Regions from separate parts of the Streptomyces sp. NPDC048436 genome, predicted to be linked through region 3. Evidence: riboswitches for the same ligand, from Rfam matches in the RefSeq annotation. Region 3 holds a riboswitch; each other region holds the start of a gene.
What was found. A riboswitch is a leader RNA that binds a small molecule or an ion and turns the genes downstream of it on or off. The one in region 3 is predicted to bind cyclic di-AMP.

Region 1 (4,565 bases), on a different contig from region 3:
GGCCAACAGCGTGACCGTGAACCGCACCGGCACGATCGCGCCCGACGGCACCGTCACGCTCTCCGGCACCTACCGCTGTCTGTCCGATGGCACCCCCGGCCCGGTGTTCGTCAGCAGCGCCCTCGTGAAGGGCTACACGTCCACCGGGGTCGGCGGCACCCTCGCGGTCTGCGACGGGCAGGTCCGCGAGTGGACCAACACCAGCCGTGGCACGAACACGCAGTACAAGCCGGGCGAGGTCACCGTGCGTGCGCACCTGATGAAGCTGGCCACCAAGTCCGGCCTGCCTCTGCCGCAGCCGCTCGCCCAAGAGGAGGCACAGGTCAAACTGCACTGACGGAGTGCAGCACGCTCTGTTCTCCGAGCGCCGTAGCTGACCCGACGGGGTCAGCTACGGCGCTTGACCGCCTCCATGGCGGAGAGCTCGCAGCCGATCGCTTCGCACACACGGTTCACCGCCTCCTGGCCACCGCCCCAGTCCGCGGGCAGCCGCTCGCGGAGGGTCCGCTCGAGCAACTCCGGGTCCGCCGAAGGGACGTGTACCGCGTCGGGCACGGGATCGGGGAGACGGCGCCAGGGCTCGGGCAGGGCGCCTTCGACCAAAATCAGCGTCCCCGGTTGCGAGTTGCCCGTTTCTGGTACGACTGCCGGGCTGGGCCCGCGCAGACGAAGCACCGCCTTTCCGGTCGGCTCGATCTTCTCCGAGAACCAGACGTCGTCGACGCCGGCGTCCGCGACCGCGCTCTGCACCCTCGCCACGGCGTCAAGTTGGCTCTGTGTTTCCTCGCCGCTCCGCAGTGCCAGATTCCAGCTGCCCCGGCCAATACGTCCCGCCACACGGGCGGGCTCGGCAGCTGGGACTTCCAGTTGAAAGAGAGTCACTCTCTGAAATCCGAAGGCAATTCCCAAGATGCGATATTTCTAAGGGAGTTGCTGAGGCGTCATATTCCGAAGCCAGTCCCGGAGCAGAGTCAACGCTTCTCGGACACAGGCCGGGAGCTTGCACGCAGCCACGCATGGCCGGGGCGACATCGATGACGGAGTGCCCCTTTTGACATGAAAAGTAACACCCGAACTACGTCCGGTTCGCACCATAAGGTCGCTTACGCCCGTCATTAGTGCTGCACGTAATGGTCCGCCCGTATTGCTACCACTCGTGCGAAATGAAACGCTCTGCTATTCGGCGAACAGCGTTCACGTTGCTCCCTGTTCAGTGAAACGGGTCACACCGATGAACCCCCGGCCCCTAGATCCGGTCGACGCGCTTCCATTCCGGACAAAGAAAGTTGAGCCTTTCGATCAAGAAGGGCATGAGGCCTCGTCACATTCCCCATTCGAATTCTTGCCTTGTTTCGTCCGGGCTTTCTCGCTTAACGTCACCGTCAATCCGGATGGAACGCCGAATCCTGCCGCTGTCCGGAAGCCGTCCCCCACCCACTCACTTACGTACGGCAGGAGCGGGGAACCCAGGTAAGCCGCCGATCCGGATTCCGGAACGGCTCGGGGTGAAGTCGCATTCACAGTGCGACCGGACATCTCCCGTCCGAACCCGACAGCTCACCTCGCAGGCGACGGAGAGGAATTCTTCATGCCCGCAAAGGGAAAGCACCGCCGCCCCAAGTCCAGCTCGCTCACCCGGGGCATCGCCGCCGTAGGCACGGGCGGAGCCGTGCTCGTCCTCCCGGTGCTCGGCGCGACCGGCGCCGAGGCGGCGCAGGCCGGCACGGCCGCCAAGCCTGCCGCGGCCCCCAAGACCTACGTCGTCGCCGCGGGTGACTCCCTCGCCAAGATCGCCCGAGAGCACTCCATCGACGGCGGCTGGAAGAAGCTGTACCAGGACAATCGGAGCGCTCTCGGCGGCGACCCGAAGCTGATCCACCCCGGTCTGAAGCTCACCCTCGGCGCGGAAGGCCCGGCCGCCTCCAAGGCGTCCGCCGAGCGTGCCGACCGCTCCTCGCGCGACAACGCGGCCGCCGCCGAGCCCGCCGTTGCCCCGGCGAAGAAGTCGTACACCAACGACCTCGACGGCTGGATCAAGGAGTCGCTCGACATCATGGCCCAGCACGGCATCCCCGGCTCCTACGAGGGCATCCACCGCAACATCATGCGCGAGTCCTCCGGCAACCCGCTGGCCATCAACAACTGGGACGTCAACGCTGCCGCGGGAACCCCGTCCAAGGGACTCCTGCAGGTCATCGCCCCCACGTTCGACGCCTACCACGTGCCCGGCACCTCGACGGACAGCTTCGACCCGGTCGCCAACATCACGGCCGCCTGCAACTACGCGGCCGACCGCTACGGCTCGATGGACAACGTCAACGGCCCGTACTAGGCCTTTCTCCGAGGTCTCCGGTAGTGATGGTCGTCCTGGCCGACGACATCACCTACCGGAGACCAGCTCGGCCAGTTGGGTTCGGTCGGCTGCGTGAGGCGGCTTGTCTCACGGCCGTGGTTCGACGGTAGGCGGGCCTACCACCCCACCACCCGCGCGCCGGCCATGCGCGCCCAGGTCCACGCTGAGCAGCGCTGACACCCGGGGCGGCCGTCGCCTTTCTCTCAGCCCCGGTGCCTTCCGTCGCGCGGTCCAGCGCCACGCAACAGCGTGTCGACGATGCGCGTGGCCAGCGCGTCCGGGTCCTGCGCCCGCGGGTCGTCCGAGGCACCGGGCCCGTGCAGGGCCTCGCCGATGAGGGCGTAATAGACCCGCCGCGTCCACTCGAGGTCCGCGGCCGGATCGAGGAACCCCTCGCGCTGCGCCCGGGCCAGGAAGGCCAGAGACCGGGCGTTGATCTCCGACCAGACCTCCTTGGCCATGCGGTTCTGTGCCAGGGGGCTGCCGAGCGTGAACTGCCACGCGCCTTTGACCCGCAGCGTGTTCGCGGTGGCGCGGTGCAGCGCGACGAGCGGTGGAGCGGATTCCAGGTGGGCGTCATCGATCGCTTCGGTGAGCTGCTGCTTCGCGGAGGCGGCCAGTGCCTCGACGAGGGCCTGGCGGTTCGCGAACCGCCGGTGCACCGTCGTCCTGGCCAGGCCGGCAGCCTCGGCGATCTGTTCCATCGACGCACCAGGATCCTCGGCGAACACCCTCTCGGCCGCCTCCAGGATCGCGCGCACACTGCGTTCGGCATCGGCTCGCAGTGCTCGCACCATGGCATCCCCCTTTCCGTTCATCTTTCCGTTCATCGACCCCTGTCCCCAAAGAAGATACCCCTGAGCTGCAGATCCGGCATAAACAGCGACAGTCGAGTTGCAGTTATCGCTGGAACGGATACCCTGAAGATGCGGTTACTCGCAAGCGTGATCAAACTTCAGGAGTACATGATGGTGACAAAACGCCCGGTAGCGCTCGTGACAGGCGCGTCCTCCGGCATCGGAGAAGCCACTGCCCTCGCGCTCGTCGAAGCAGGTTTCGAGGTGATCGGAACCAGCCGGAACACTTCGAAGGTCGCCCCGCGCAAGGGCGTGACCTTCCTCGACCTCGACGTGACCAGCGATGCCTCGGTCACCACGCTGGTCCAACAGGTCATCGATCGGTTCGGCCGGATCGACGTGCTGGTCAACAACGCCGGCATCGGCTCGTCCGGCGCCGCCGAGGAAAGCTCCCTGGCACAGCACCAGCGCGTCTTCGACATCAACGTCTTCGGCGTCATCCGCATGATGCGGGCCGTCCTGCCCCATATGCGCGCCCAGGGCCGTGGCCGCGTCATCAACCTCTCGTCGATCTACGGACTCATCCCCCAGCCCTTCATGGCCACTTACATCGCGTCCAAGCACGCGGTCGAGGGGTACTCCGAATCCGTGGACCATGAGGTCCGCGAGCACGGGGTCAGGGTCCTGCTCGTCGAACCCGGCGGTACCAACACCGCGTTCGAGGGCAATCTCGTACAGCCCGACACCCCCCTGCCCGCCTACGCGGAGCAGCGGCGCGTCGTCGACCGAGTGGTCGCCGGGTCGGTCACGGGGGGCGACGCTCCCACCGTCGTCGCCCAGGCCATCGTCACGGCGGCCACCGCCCGCAAGCCGAAGCTGCGCGCCACCGCCGGGCCGTTCGCCCGGCGCATCAGTCTGCTGCGGCGTATCGCTCCCGCCCGGGTCTTCGACCAGCAGATCCGCAAGTTCAACAAACTGGAGCGGTGACAGCCCTGGAGCCCCCGAAGGGCGATCGAGGCCTTCAGGGGCGCGCGCTGGGACAAGCCCGCCTGCAAGTTTCCTCACCGCGCGGCGGCGAGCGCCGCGTCGGTGTCGGCGGACGCCAAGTCGGCGTTCATGTGCGCGCCCGCCTGAGCGCCGGCCGCGGCCGATGCGCCGACCTGGGCCGCCAGGTCCGTGGCGTTGCCCGCCACCCGGACGCCCGGCACCTGAGTGGTGCCGGCCATGCCGGTGGCGAAGTGGCGGCCCATGCCGTTCGGCAGGTCCTGCATCGGCAGGTGCAGACCCTCCAGGCCCTCGGTGCGGGCCTGCATGGTGGTCGCCACCGCGAGGATCCGGCGGGCGACGGTCTGTCCGCCTTCCAGGCGTACGCCTTCGATGTCCCCGTCCCCTGTGGGTTCGACCGAGGCCACCGG
Region 2 (4,565 bases), on a different contig from region 3:
CGCCGAGGATGGCGTTGGCGCCGAGCGAGCCCTTGTTGTCGGTGGCGTCGAGGTCGAACATCGCCTGGTCGATCAGGCGCTGCTCGGTCGCGTCGTACCCGACGAGCTCCGGGCCGATCTGCTCGATGACGGCGAGGACGGCCTTCTCCACGCCCTTGCCCATGTAACGGTTGGGGTCACCGTCACGGAGTTCGATGGCCTCGAAAGCACCGGTGGACGCACCGGACGGAACGGCGGCACGACCCGTGCTGCCGTCGTCGAGGCCGACCTCGACCTCGACCGTGGGGTTGCCTCGGGAGTCCAGGATTTCCCGGGCTACGACGACGTCGATGGACGGCACGAGCATCTCCTTCTGGGATGTGACGCGGGTACGCGGGGCGTTGGCCTCGCGGACACGAGCCTAACCGGCTCCCGGGCAAGAGCCAGCCGAGCGACCGCCCTGTGGACAAACCGAGAGCAAAAAGTTTCCGAACGGAACAAAGAGCCCCGCCCCGGCGCGTACGGGGGATACGCGCACCGGGGCGGGGTGGAGGTGGCGCCCGAAGGGGCGCGGGGAACTGCGCGAGCAACCACGACGCACCCGCAGATGATCGCGACAGCAGGGCGCCCCCGCCAGCGACTAGCTCAGGTGGAGCTGCTGGCCCGGGAAGATCATGTCGGCGTTCTCGATGATGTCGCCGTTGAGCTTGTACACCTTGTGCCAGCCGCCCTTGACGTCCTTCGCCTCGGCGATCTTGGAGAGGGTGTCACCCTTCTTGACCTTGTACTCGCCGTCGCCCTTCTTGACCGTCTTGCCGGTCGGGGTCTCGACGGTCTTCTCGGACTCGGCCTTCGGGGCGGCCTCAGCCTTGGGAGCGGCCTTCGGAGCGGCCTGCTGCGGCTGCTCGGTCTGGGCGCTGGGCTGGCTCTTCGGCTGCTCCTGGGTCTGCTGCGGGGCGCTCTCCTGCGCTCCGCCACCCTGGTACGAGGCGCCCGAGAGGCCGGTGCCGCAGCTCGGCCAGGCACCCTTGCCCTGGCCCGCGAGGACCTTCTCGCCGATCTCGATCTGCTGGGCCTTGGAGGCCTTGTCGGCGGAGGGCGCGTACTTCGTGCCGCCGTACGCGGCCCACGTGGACGACGAGAACTGCAGGCCGCCCGTGTAGCCGTTGCCGGTGTTGATGGACCAGTTGCCGCCGGCCTCGCACTGGGCGACGGCGTCCCACTCGGCGCCGGTCGCGGCGGAGGCCGAACCGGCCGCCATCAGCGGGGCGGCGACGGCGACACCGGTGACGCCGGCGAGCGTGGCGACGCGGGTGGCCTTGGACGGGCGGCGGTGCTTGCCCTTGCTGGAAAACAGCATGAGAGATCCCCTCACCGACGCCTGCGAGGTGAGCTGTCGGGTTCGGGCCAGTGAAGTTGCCCGGCCGCACTTCTCGAGTGCGACTTAACCCCTAGCCGTTCCTGTCTGCTGGCCTCGCTCTCGCGATGCTCAACGGCCGGGCCCGGCGGAAACCTTGGTTCCCCCGCTCCTGCCTACGGCGCTTACGCGACGACATTTCCCGAACGGCCGTTGGCAGGACTCGGCGTACCGACCGGCGGGGCCCGCTGTGGCGAGCGGTCACGACGTTAGGCATGCGATCCGCCTAATTTCAAAGACGATCAGGGCTTCTGAGACCCATCTCTCACTTGCACCAAACCAGACATCAGGCGCAAAGCGACTGCCCGACGGTTCGTCAACTACCGCTACTTTTCGCCCAAATCGAGGCTCTGACCGGGCAGGATGAGGTCAGGATCGGAACCGACGGACTTCTCGTTCTCGGCGTACAGCTCGGTCCATCCGCCCTTCACGTCGAGGTCGTCCGCGATGACCGAGAGGTTGTCTCCGGAGCGGACCGTGTACGTCCCGTCGGAGCCGTCCTGCTGACGCTCCTCGCCACGGGAGGCGTGCCGCCCGGAGCCGTCGCGGTCGCCACTGCCGGCCTCCTCGTCGCCGGCGCTGCCGCCGCGGTGACGGCCTGCGCCCTCGCCCTCACCTTCGTCGGTGGAGGCGCCGGGGGCGGGCGAAGTGGCGTCGTCCTGCCCGGATTTGCCGGAGTCATCGGAACCAGTGGAGTCGCCGGAACCGTCGGAACCATCCGACTTGTCCGCATCGTCGTGATTCTTGTCTCGGGATTCGCCGTCGTCGGCGGGCTTCTCGGAAGGCTCCTTGGACGGCTTCTTCGAGGTCTCGTCCGAGGGCTTCTCCGAGGACTTCTCCGACGGCGTGGCGCTGTCCGACGGGTCGTCACCCGACTCGCCCGCCGCGGGCTCGTCCGCCTCGTCCGAGGGCAGGATGGTGACCGGGGCGCCCGGGTCGACGTCGGCAGCGGCGCCGTCGTCGGTGAGACCGGCTATCGGCGCGCAGCTCGGCCAGGCGTCGGGCCCCTGGTCGTCGAGGACCTTCTCGGCGACGGAGATCTGCTGCGAACGGCTGGCCTGGTCGGCGCTCGGCGCGTAGTCGAGGCCGCCGAAGTCCTCCCAGGTCTGCTGCGAGAGCTGGAGCCCGCCGTAGTAGCCGTTGCCCGCGTCCGCGCTCCATGAGCCACCGCTCTCGCACTCCGCGAGCTTGTCCCACGTGACGGTGTCCGCCGCGCTCGCGCTGGTGGCGCCGAGCAGCGGGATGGCGATGGCCGATCCTGCGACTCCTGCCGCGACGATCAGGGCCGGGGCCTGGCGGGGGCGTCGGTGACGACCATTGCCGGAGAGCATGCGGTTGCCTTTCGCGTGACTGGAGCGACGACTGCGGCACGGGATGCCGAGTCGTCGGTGAACGTAGCGGCAGTCGAACGCTTGTCACAAGTCGATGCAGCGGAGATCACGTGAAAGTCACAGTCTTGACGGCGCGTCAGCTGGACGGGGTTTCCATTCCCCTCTATTTGCTCTTCTGTGCGGGTGCGAACTCCACGGGCAGCGTGCGCAGTCCCCGCATGATGAGCCCGCCGCGCCATCTCAAATCACCAGGTTCCACCGCGAGTCGCAGGTCAGGAAGGCGGCGCAGGAGGGTCGCGAGGGCGGCCTGTCCTTCGAGCCGGGCGAGCGGTGCGCCGAGACAGTAATGAATGCCATGGCCGTAGCCGAGGTGTTGGTTGTCGCGGCGGGTGAGGTCGAGCGTGTCCGGATACCGGAAACGTTCCGGGTCACGATCGGCGGCGGCGAGAACGACGAGGACGGGGTCGCCGCGCTCGATGTCCTGGTCCCCGATACGCAGCGCCTCGGTCGCGTACCGCCACGTGGCGAGCTCGACGGGCCCGTCGAAGCGGAGGAGCTCTTCGAGCCCGGTCTCCAGGAGGCCGGTGTCGCCGTCCCTGAGGGAGTCCTGGAGTTGCTCGCGCTGCTCGGGGTGGGTGAGGAGGGCGTAGGTGCCGTTGCCGATCAAGTTGACCGTGGTCTCGAACCCGGCGAACAGAAGGATGAAGGCCATCGCGGCGGCCTCGTTCTCCGTGAGGTGCTCGCCGTGGTCGGAGGTGCGGATGAGCCCGGAGATGAGGTCGTCGCCGGGTTCGAGGCGCTTGCGGTGGATGAGTTCGGCGAGGTAGCCCCGCATCTTCTTCACGGACCTGGCGACCCCGCCCCGGGGTCCGCCGCCGTGCCGGATCATCATCCCCGCCCAGTCGCGGAAGTCGTCCTGGTCCTCGCGCGGCACTCCGAGGAGGTCGCAGATCGCGTAGATGGGGAGCGGGAAGGCGAAGTCGTGGATGAGGTCGGCTTCCCCCTTCTCCACGAACTGGTCGATGAGCTGGTCGGTCAGCTCCTGGACGCGGGGCGCGAACTCGGCGACGCGGCGGGGCGTGAATGCCTTGGAGACGAGACGGCGGAGGCGGGTGTGGTCCGGCGGGTCGATGTTGAGCAGATGCGTCATGAGGTTGGCGCTGCGCTCACCCGGGATGCCGGTCTTGCTCTTGGCGTGCGCGGGCTCGCCATGGTGCGCGGGGTTCTTGCTGAGCCGCGGGTCGGCGAGCGCCTGCTTGGCATCGCCGTACCGGGTCACCAGCCAGGCCTCCACACCACTGGGCAGCCGCGTCTTGTGCACGGGGGCGTGCTCGCGGAGCCATGCGTAGGCGGGGTAGGGGTCGGTGGCGAACTCCCACGTGAAGAGCTCTGGCCCCTGGGCCTCGGACGGGGTGGCCGCCCCTGCGGGGCAGGCTGCGGGAGTGGGCGGCTGGTCTTGCATGGGGTCGACGGTATCCGGCGCCTGGCTGCGCCGGGCCTTGCGCACCGTCATCACCGGCTCCGCCGAGTTCGTCCTCAAACGCCGGACGGGCTGAAACCCTGCCCCCGGGCCGGCGTCAAGCCGCACCGAAGCCCTGCGCACCCCATCACCGGCTCCGCCGAGTTCGTCCTCAAACGCCGGACGGGCTAAAACCCCTCCGCGGCCAGCACCGCATCCCGGTAAGCCCGCGCCGCCCCCCGCAACGCCGCCTCCGGGTCCACGCCCTCCGTCTCCGACCGCAGCGCCAGCGCAAGGAGCTCGTAGCCCACGCCTTCGCCCGGCGGCAACTGCACCTCAAGTCCCGCCGTCCGCACCCGCGACGCCAGTTTCGTCGCCA
Region 3 (4,565 bases):
CGGTGAGCCGGTCGATCTCGTCGGCGACGAACTGCGCCTCGTCGTGCTCGGTGTCGGCGACATAGCCGGTGATGCCCGCGCCCGCGCCCGCGTTGGTCCACAGGTTCTTGGGGCGGCGGCTTTCGTTGCGCTCGATGACGGCGTTGGCCGCGGTCAGGATCGTCTGCGTGGAGCGGTAGTTCTGCTCCAGGAGGATCGTCGTCGCGTTCGGGTAGTCCTCCTCGAACTGGAGGATGTTGCGGATCGTGGCGCCACGGAAGGCGTAGATCGACTGGTCCGCGTCACCGACGACACACAGCTCGGCGGGGTCGTCACCCTCGCCTCCGGAGGGGCCCACCAGCTCGCGCACAAGGGCGTACTGAGCGTGGTTGGTGTCCTGGTACTCGTCGACCATCACGTGCCGGAAGCGACGGCGGTAGTGGGCGGCGACGTCCGGGAACGCGCGGAACATGTTGACCGTCGTCATGATCAGGTCGTCGAAGTCGAGGGCGTTCGCCTCGCGCAGCCGCGACTGGTACATCGCGTACGCCTGGGCGAGCGTCTTCTCGAAGCCGTCCGAGGCCTGGCCGGCGAAGGTCTCCTCGTCGATCAGCTCGTTCTTCAGGTTCGAGACCTTGGCACTGAAGGACTTCGGCGGGAACTTCTTCGGGTCGATGTCCAGGTCACGGCAGACCAGCGCCATCAGCCGTTTGGAGTCGGCGGCGTCGTAGATCGAGAAGGAGGAGGTGAAGCCGATCGTCTTCGACTCACGGCGCAGTATGCGCACGCACGCGCTGTGGAAGGTCGACACCCACATCGCGTTGGCCCGCGGCCCGACGAGCTGCTCGACGCGCTCCTTCATCTCGCCCGCGGCCTTGTTCGTGAACGTGATCGCCAGGATCTGCCCCGGGTGCACGTGCCGCTCGGCCAGGAGATACGCGATGCGGTGCGTCAGGACCCTGGTCTTGCCGGAGCCGGCGCCCGCGACGATGAGCAGCGGGGCGTCCGCGTGCACGACGGCCGCGCGCTGGTTCTCGTTCAGGCCGTCCAGCAGGGCCGCCGGGTCGATGACGGGGCGCGGGGCGCCGTCGCGGTAGTGCGCGTCCCGGGGTACGGGCGCGTCGAACTTCCCGCCGAACAGATCATCCGGAATGGGTTCCGGAGCACTGTCCTCGGGCGGCGGGGGCTCTTCCTCCGAGGCCCGCGAGGGCTTGAGGTCCGCCAGGAAGCTGTCATCAAAGAGGCTGCTCATCGCCTCCCGAGTCTAGGCGGCCCCACTGACAACCCGCTCCGGGTTCCGGCCACCTCATCCGCCTACGCCCCGCCCGCGGACGGTCACGTTCCGCAACGGCACGGCGTGCCCGCGTCAAGAGCTTCGTAAAGTAACGAAAACGTATCGGGCATATCGAACATCAACCTTCACACGGAGCACACGAGTTGGCTAGCGTGCTCCGCGGGCTGCTCGTACTTCCACCGGCGAACCCCGCCGGGAACGGGCGGCCTCCGCCGAGTTCGATCTACTCGGAGCCGGGGACCCACCAAGATTTTGGGGTGAATCGGTCCCGTACGAAGTACGGGACTGTAGGGCAACCTTCCGAACCACCCGCCCGAACCCGACAGCTAACCCGGTAGGCGGTATACGGAAGGAGTCGCCTCCCTTGGCGTCGCACCGCAAGCCGCGGACCCGCATGGCCGGCCTACGCGCCACCCCCGCCCTCGGCATCACGACGGCAGCCCTCACCTCCGTGGCACTCCTGTCGCAGAGCGCGCAAGCGGCGCCCTCCGCGCCGCAGAAACCCAGCCTCGAAGAAGTCCAGAAGAAGGTCGACGACCTCTACCACCAGGCGGGCGTCGCCACCCAGAAGTACAACTCGGCCAAGGAGCGCACCGAAAAGCAGCGCAAGAAGGTCGACACCCTTCTCGACGATGTGGCCAAGCGCACAGACAAGCTGAACGAGGCCCGTCAGGAGCTCGGTACGTTCGCCGCCGCTCAGTACCGCACCGGAGGCGCCTCCGAGACCGCCACGATGCTGCTCGCCGATGACCCGCAGGGGTACTTCGACCAGAACCACCTGTCGGACCGGCTGACCGCACGCCAGAAGAAGGCGGTCGACGAGTACCAGACGGAGCAGGCCTCGGCGACGAAGCAGCGTACGAAGGCCGCCAAGAGCCTGGAGACGCTGGACAACTCACGCGACGACCTCAGGACGAGCAAGCAGTCGGTCCAGAAGAAGCTGGGCCAGGCGCGCACGATGCTCTCGGAGCTGACGGCCGAGGAGAAGGCGCGGCTCGCGGCGATCGAGAAGAAGAAGGAAGACGAGGCCAAGCGCAAGGCCGCCGAGCTGGCGCGCAAGCAGGAGGCCGAGGCGGAGGCCAAGCGCAAGGCGGCGGAAGAGGCCGCGGCCAAGGAGCGCGAGGAGAACAAGGAGACCCCCGGCTCGGGCACTGGCTCCGACACCGGGACGGGCTCCGGCACGGGCTCCGGGGGGACGGACAGCGGTTACGCGACGAAGGCCGCGAAGGTCATCAACTTCGCGGAGGCGCAGATCGGCAAGCCGTACGTGTGGGGCGCCACCGGCCCCGACTCCTACGACTGCTCCGGGCTCACCCAGGACGCCTGGAAGGCCGCCGGGATCTCCCTGCCGCGCACGACCTGGGACCAGGTGAAGGTCGGAACGACCGTGAAGACGGCCGACGCGAAGCCGGGCGACCTGGTCTTCTTCTATGACGACATCAGCCACGTAGGGATCTACATCGGCGACGGCAAGATGATCCACGCCCCGAAGCCGGGCGCGAACGTCCGCGTCGAGTCGATCTACTACATGCCGATCCACAGCGTGGTGCGTCCCGCATAACCCGTCACACGAAAACTGCCCTCCACGCGCGCGTGGAGGGCAGTTTTCGTGAGGTTCGGGTCAGTGAGGTCCGGGTCAGGTCCACAGCACGGCGATGAAGATGTTCGCGACGGTCAGCAGCCCGACTGCGCCGAACATCCCCTTGTCCACCTTCTCCTCGTCCCGCTTCACGTAGACCAGCGCGAGGATCACGATCAGCACGGCCATCTTGATGCCGATCTTGAGGTTGTTGACCGGATTGTCGTCCGCCTGGTTCAGGCCCACGAGGACCACGCCGGTGACGAGCATGGTCAGCGCGCCGTGCAGCATCGCGGGGTTGAAGCGGGCCGTGCCCTGGCCCATCTGCTTCATCTGGGTGAGGAAGCCACCCAGGAGCGAGGCGATGCCGATGATGTGCAGGCCGACGAAGAGATGGGTGAGAACGTCCATGGTTCCGGAGCCTAGCGGGGGCCCTAGCACCACTCCGTAGCCAGGTGGGCCGCAAGCGCCGCATCGGTCACAGGAGTACGCGAAGACCGTGCGGCCCGGCGGATGGCGCAGTCACTTATGGTCACCGGTCGGCGCACTTCCGTCAGTAGCGCACAATCCGTCACCAACCCGTGACGGTCAGGTTTAGCGTCCTTCGGCAGGTGACCGGCTCCCCACCGCCGCCCGGACCAGGGGCGGCAGCCGGCCACCACCGCCGAGAATCCGGCGGCGGTCCGCTCCCCCCTGTGCGGGCTGCCGCCGGAACCCTAAGGAGCCCCCTACGTGGCAGCGCACCGCAAGCCCAGACAGCGCTCGCTCAGTGGCCATACGGCCCGTACCGCCGCCACCATCGCTCTCGCCGGAGCCGCCACGGCGACCGCCTTCGACGGTACGGGCCACGCGGACCCGCGGCTCAGCCCGGCCGAGGTGAAGTCCAAGGTCGACGCGCTCTACCGCGAGGCGGAGATCGCCACCGAGAAGTACAACGGCGCCAAGGAGAAGGCCGACAGCGCGGAGAAGTCCCTGGGCGAGTTGCGCGACGAGGCGGCCCGCAAGACGGAGAAGCTCAACTCGTCGCGCGATGCCCTTGGTTCGATCGCCGCCGCACAGTACCGCAGCGGCGGCATCGACCCGGCCCTACAGGTCGCGCTCTCCTCCGACCCCGACCAGTTCCTGGAGCGGGCCACCCTCGCCGACCGGGCGGGCAGCCGCCAGGCCACGGCCGTCAGCGGCGTGCGGAAGCAGCTTCGGGAGGTCGACCAGCTGCGCACCGAGGCCGATGGCACGCTCGCGCGTCTCAAGTCCCGCCAGGCGGAGCTGGAGAAGCACAAGAAGACGGTCAATGGAAAGCTCGGCGCGGCCAAGCGGCTCCTGTCCCGGCTGACCGCCGACCAGCGCGCGGAGCTCGCGGGCGCCGGAGACCAGGGCAGGGCCTCCCGCGACGCCGGTGCCGGGGTCCTGGCCAAAGCCCCCAACTCCCGTGCCGCAGCGGCCGTCTCGTACGCGTACAAGGCCCTCGGCCGCCCCTACGTATGGGGCGCCACCGGCCCCAACGCCTTCGACTGCTCAGGGCTCACCCGGGCCGCGTACCGCTCCGCGGGAGTCTCTCTGCCGCGCACGACGTACGCACAGATCGCCGCGGGCGAACGCGTGCCACGCTCCCAACTCCGGCCCGGAGACCTGGTCTTCTTCTACCAGGGCATCAGCCATGTCGGCCTCTACGTGGGCAACGGCCAGATGATCCACGCCCCGAACCCGAGCGCA

Region 1: linked by a shared signal. The riboswitch ahead of ACGFX9_RS33455 (transglycosylase SLT domain-containing protein) and the one ahead of ACGFX9_RS20105 (NlpC/P60 family protein) in region 3 are both predicted to bind cyclic di-AMP.
Region 2: linked by a shared signal. The riboswitch ahead of ACGFX9_RS24305 (transglycosylase family protein) and the one ahead of ACGFX9_RS20105 (NlpC/P60 family protein) in region 3 are both predicted to bind cyclic di-AMP.

What each region holds. Positions count from the first base shown of each region.
Region 1 covers NZ_JBICXP010000013.1:214,316-218,880, forward strand. Annotated here, with positions in the region: gene ACGFX9_RS33445 (DUF6299 family protein) at 1-337, shown strand, start outside; gene ACGFX9_RS33450 (hypothetical protein) at 388-759, opposite strand; cyclic di-AMP (ydaO/yuaA leader) riboswitch at 1,388-1,584, shown strand; gene ACGFX9_RS33455 (transglycosylase SLT domain-containing protein) at 1,589-2,332, shown strand; gene ACGFX9_RS33460 (TetR/AcrR family transcriptional regulator) at 2,557-3,150, opposite strand; gene ACGFX9_RS33465 (oxidoreductase) at 3,322-4,137, shown strand; gene ACGFX9_RS33470 (NAD(P)/FAD-dependent oxidoreductase) at 4,212-4,565, opposite strand, start outside.
Region 2 covers NZ_JBICXP010000007.1:114,713-119,277, forward strand. Annotated here, with positions in the region: gene eno (phosphopyruvate hydratase) at 1-340, opposite strand, end outside; gene ACGFX9_RS24305 (transglycosylase family protein) at 620-1,339, opposite strand; cyclic di-AMP (ydaO/yuaA leader) riboswitch at 1,343-1,530, opposite strand; gene ACGFX9_RS24310 (transglycosylase family protein) at 1,723-2,727, opposite strand; gene ACGFX9_RS24315 (cytochrome P450) at 2,891-4,189, opposite strand; gene ACGFX9_RS24320 (nucleoside triphosphate pyrophosphohydrolase) at 4,375-4,565, opposite strand, start outside.
Region 3 covers NZ_JBICXP010000005.1:339,299-343,863, reverse strand. Annotated here, with positions in the region: gene pcrA (DNA helicase PcrA) at 1-1,231, opposite strand, end outside; cyclic di-AMP (ydaO/yuaA leader) riboswitch at 1,474-1,630, shown strand; gene ACGFX9_RS20105 (NlpC/P60 family protein) at 1,638-2,834, shown strand; gene ACGFX9_RS20100 (hypothetical protein) at 2,910-3,263, opposite strand; gene ACGFX9_RS20095 (NlpC/P60 family protein) at 3,585-4,565, shown strand, end outside.